DNA from 2 places in the Pseudaquabacterium prasiolae genome. Region 2 is predicted to be linked to the other one. Evidence: predicted binding sites of a transcription regulator. Region 2 holds the regulator's gene; the other holds the start of a gene.
The links. Region 2 encodes FNR, which switches genes on or off when oxygen is low (the NO sensors DNR and NnrR bind a similar motif). Its sites were predicted from a motif close to TTGATNNNNATCAA; they were not measured.

Region 1: the regulator FNR is predicted to act here: its motif matches at 929-942, upstream of N4G63_RS17945 (hemerythrin domain-containing protein).

Annotation. Positions count from the first base shown of each region.
Region 1 covers NZ_JAOCQD020000002.1:1,286,674-1,288,868, forward strand. The annotation lists gene N4G63_RS17940 (Crp/Fnr family transcriptional regulator) at 21-815, opposite strand; gene N4G63_RS17945 (hemerythrin domain-containing protein) at 1,081-1,623, shown strand; gene N4G63_RS17950 (2-hydroxyacid dehydrogenase) at 1,642-2,195, opposite strand, start outside.
Region 2 covers NZ_JAOCQD020000001.1:2,051,147-2,053,341, reverse strand. The annotation lists gene N4G63_RS08945 (hypothetical protein) at 1-206, shown strand, start outside; gene N4G63_RS08940 (hypothetical protein) at 227-514, shown strand; gene fnr (fumarate/nitrate reduction transcriptional regulator Fnr) at 533-1,276, opposite strand; gene hemN (oxygen-independent coproporphyrinogen III oxidase) at 1,446-2,195, shown strand, end outside.

The DNA of each region.
Region 1 (2,195 bases), on a different contig from region 2:
ACCCGGCGGCGCCGCGCCGCTCAGGCCTGGGCCAGGCGCTCCAGCGCCACGGTGTCGAGCACCCGCACCAGGTAGCCCGAAACCTCGATCACGCCCTGGCGGGTGAAGCTGCGCATCAGCCGCGACAGGGTCTCGGGCGTGATCGCCAGCTGCGAGGCCACGTCGCGCTTGCGCTCGTGCAGGCGCACCACGGCCTGGTTGCCGGTGTCGTCGACCGGCTCGCAGCGCTGGTGCAGCCATTGCGCCAGGCGGGCCGGCGCGTCCTTGTGCATCAGCTCGTGGGTGTTGACGGCCAGGGCCTGCACCTCGCGCGCCAGGCCTTCGATGACCCGCTGGGCCAGGCCCGGGTGCACCGCCAGCCGCGCGGCCAGGGCCGCACGCGGCAGCTCGACCACCTGGGCCGGGCCCAGGGCCTGGGCGTCCATCACATGGGTGTCGCCGGTCCAGGCCGAGCTGAGATCCAGCCAGGCCGGGCCGCGCACGATGCGCTCGGTGCGAAAGGTGCCGTCGGCGGTGCGAAAGCCCAGCGCCACCTCGCCGCTGCGCAGGGCCACCAGGGTGTCGGCGGCAGCGCTGCGGCTGAGCACGCCCTGCCCGGTGGGCACGGTGTGGGTCCGGGCCAGCGCTTCGAGCGCGCCGGCCTCGGCGTCGGACAGCGGGGCGCCGCCCAGCAGCGCGCGCCACAGCTCGGCGTCGCTGGCCATGGCCTTGGCCTGGGTGGCCCGCAGCGCGGCGCCGGCCTCGCCAGCCAGCCGGATGCCGGCGGCCTCGCGCAGCACCGGCGTGCCGAGGGGAGCAGCGTATCGGGGTTCCATGCGTCGGTCGGGTTCGGTGTCGATGCGGCGGACGGTGGCCGGGCACCCGTTCACAGCAGATGGCGGCCGACGTCCTGTTGGGCCAACTGTCGGCGAGCACCCCGGGGCCCGGGTTGCGTTGGATCAAGCGCGGGCGCAGGGGCAGCACGCGCTGGCGCAAACCAGCCACCCGGCGGCCTCCCGCCGCCGCTTGAAACCGCAAAAAAGTGCACGGTGCAGCGGCGCGGCGGCGCGGCGGCCGGCACTGCGCCGACAATCCGGCCGCATGAGCCGCCTGCACACCATTTCAGCCCCTGGCCAGGCCGCGCCCGGGGTGGGTTTTGAGCAGCCTTTCGAGATGCTGGCCGCCTGCCACGAGCGGGTGCGGCGCTCGCTGGCCCTGCTGCAGCGCCTGCTGGCGCACTGGCAGGCGCAGGGCGCCGATGCCGCGGCACGCAGTGCGGCCGCCGATGTGTGGCGTTATTTCGAGATCGCCGCGCCGCAGCACCATCTGGACGAAGAACGCCATGTGCTGCCGCGCCTGGCCGCGGCCGCCGAGCCCGCGCAGCGCGAGGCCGCCGCCCGCCTGCTGGCCGACCACGCCGCCTTTGCCGCACTGTGGGCCACGCTGGGGCCGGCGCTGGCCGCGCTGCGGGATGGTGCGGTGCCGGCCGCCGGCTGGCAGCAGGCGGCCGAGGCCTTCATTGCGCGCCATGCCGGGCATCTGGCGCTGGAAGACGAGCTGGTGTTCCCGGCCGCCCGCGCCGCCACGCCGGCGGCCGAGTGGCCGGCCATGGGCGCCGAGATGGCGGCGCGGCGCCGGCCCTGAGCGCGCCCGGCCGGCGGCTTACGCAGCCGAAACGAGTTGCCCGCGCTCGAAAAAAGCGGCCAGGTTCTCGGCCACGCGGTCGGCCATGGCCTGGCGCGTCTCGCGCGTGGCGCTGGCGATGTGCGGTGCCAGCACCACGTTGTCGAGCGCAAAGAAGGCCTCGGGCACGCGCGGCTCGTCGTCATATACATCCAGCCCGGCGCCGGCAATGCGGCGCTGCTGCAGGGCGGCCAGCAAGGCGGCCTCGTCGACCACGCTGCCGCGCGCCACGTTGACCAGAAAGCCGTCGGGGCCCAGCGCGTCCAGCACGCCGGCATTCACCAGGTGCCGGGTCTCGGGACCACCGGCGGTGATCACCACCAGGTAGTCGGCCCAGCGCGCCAGCTCGGTGAGCACGGGTTCGTGCCGCCAGGCCACATCGGCCACGGCGCGCCGGCTGTGGTAGCGGATGTCCATGCGAAAGCCCGTGGCCCGCTCGGCAATGCTGCGGCCGATGCGGCCCAGGCCGACCAGGCCCAGGCGCGCGCCGCTCACCTTGCGGGTCAGGCCGAAGGCGCCGCGGGTCCAGTCGC
Region 2 (2,195 bases):
GGTGGCGCATCGGCATGGTGTGGCTGGTGCTTGGCGGCCCCGCCGCCGTGGTGGTGGCCAGCATCTTCACCGCCGTGGTGGCCTACCGCGGCGCCGACGAGGTGCTGGTCGAGACCCCCTCGGCGCGCACGGCGCCGGTGCAGCCCACCGGCAACATGCCGGCAGTACAGGCCCGCAACCATGCCGCCACCGCGGCGCCGCGCTGAAGCGCGCGCCAGAGAAGCCCATGTCCACCGGGCGCTTCACCCTGCGGGCCCTGGCCGTGCTGTGGCCGGCCTTCCTGATGGCCGGCGTGCTGGAGATGCTGGTGTTCGCGCTGGTCGATCCGGCCACGCTGCACTGGTTTGGCGGGGCCCCGGTCGAGCTGGCACCAGCGGGCGTCTACACGCTGGCGTTTTTCGTGTTCTGGGGTGTCATCGCCACGGCAGGCGCGCTGACGCAGCTGCTGCACCAGACGGCCGATGAGCTGAACCAGGCCGAATCCGGCCCCGGCCGCCCGCGCTGGCCGGCCTGAGCAGCCGGCCGCAGTGCCTCAGCAGGCGGCGCCGTTGACCAGGCTTTGCAGCATGTCCTGGTCGATGATGCGGATCTGCCGCTGCTTGACCTCGAGAATGCCGTCGTCCTGGAACTTGCTGAAGGTGCGGCTCACCGTCTCGAGCTTCAGGCCCAGGTAGCTGCCGATCTCTTCGCGCGTCATGCGCAGGATCAGCGCCGAGGCCGAAAAGCCACGCGCCTTCAGGCGCTGGGTCAGGTTCAGCAAGAAGGCCGCCAGACGTTCCTCGGCGCGCATGCTGCCCAGCAGCAGCATCACACCATGGTCGCGCACGATCTCGCGGCTCATGATCTTGTGGAACTGGTGCTGCAGCTCGTTGAACTCGCGCGACAGGTCTTCGAGCTGGCGGTAGGGGATCACGCAGACCTGCGAATCCTCCAGCGCCACCGCATCGCAGGTGTGGTTGTCGGTGCTGATGCCGTCCAGCCCCAGCAACTCGCCGGCCATCTGGAAGCCGGTGACCTGGTCGCGCCCGTCCTCCGACGACACGCAGGTCTTGAAAAAACCGGTGCGCACCGCGTAGAGCGACTGGAACTCGTCGCCGGCCCGAAACAGCATGTCGCCCCGCTCAACGGTGCGGCGCGTGGCCACCAGGGTGTCAAGGCGCTCGAGGTTTTCGCGCGTCAGCCCCACCGGCAAGCACAGCTCACGCAGGTTGCAGCTGGAGCAGGCCACCTTGAAGGCATCGGGGCGGACCCGGTTGGCGTCGGCAGCGGCGTTCATGTCAGGCATTGTCAATGCGTCTCCGCGGTTGTTCTGGCGCAAGGTCCAGTGTCTGTGCCCTGGGGTCGTCTGACCGGGCGCAAGCATGGGATCATTGTTTTCCCCCGGCGTAAAGCGCGACTTGAGCCAGATCAAGGCCCGGTTCGGGCGCTTGGGCACAGTGCGGATCATGGATCAATCCGCCATCGACCAGGTGCCTGTGCTCACCGAAGCCATGCTGCGCCGACTGGACCGCCCCGGTCCACGCTACACGTCCTATCCCACCGCCGACCGCTTTGTCGAGGCCTTTGGTGCCGAGGCTTATGTCGGTGCGCTCGCGCAGCGCGCGTCGGGCGCCACCGTGGGCGGGGTGCCACCGCTGTCGCTGTACCTGCACATCCCGTTCTGCGAATCGGTGTGCTACTACTGCGCCTGCAACAAGGTCATCACCAAGCACCATGAGCGCGCGGCCGAGTACCTGGAGGTGCTGGCCCAGGAGGTGGCGCTGAACGTGGCCGTGCTCGGCCGCGGCCAGGCGGTGTCGCAGCTGCACCTGGGCGGCGGCACCCCCACCTTCCTGAGCGACGACGAACTCACCGGCCTGATGGCCATGCTGCGCGAGAACTTTCGCATCGCGCCGGGCGCCGAGGTGTCGATCGAGGTCGATCCACGCACCGCCTCGCCCGAGCGGCTGCGGCACTTCGCGGCGCTCGGTTTCAACCGGCTGAGCTTCGGTGTGCAGGATTTCGACGCCGCGGTGCAGCAGGCGGTGCACCGGGTGCAGCCCTTCGAATCGGTGCGAGAGCTGATGCGCGCGGCGCGCGAGATCGGCTTCGAGTCGATCAATGCCGACCTGATCTACGGCCTGCCCAAGCAGACCCCCGAGTCCTTCACCCGCACCGTGTCGCAGATCGCCGAACTGCGCCCCGACCGCATCGCG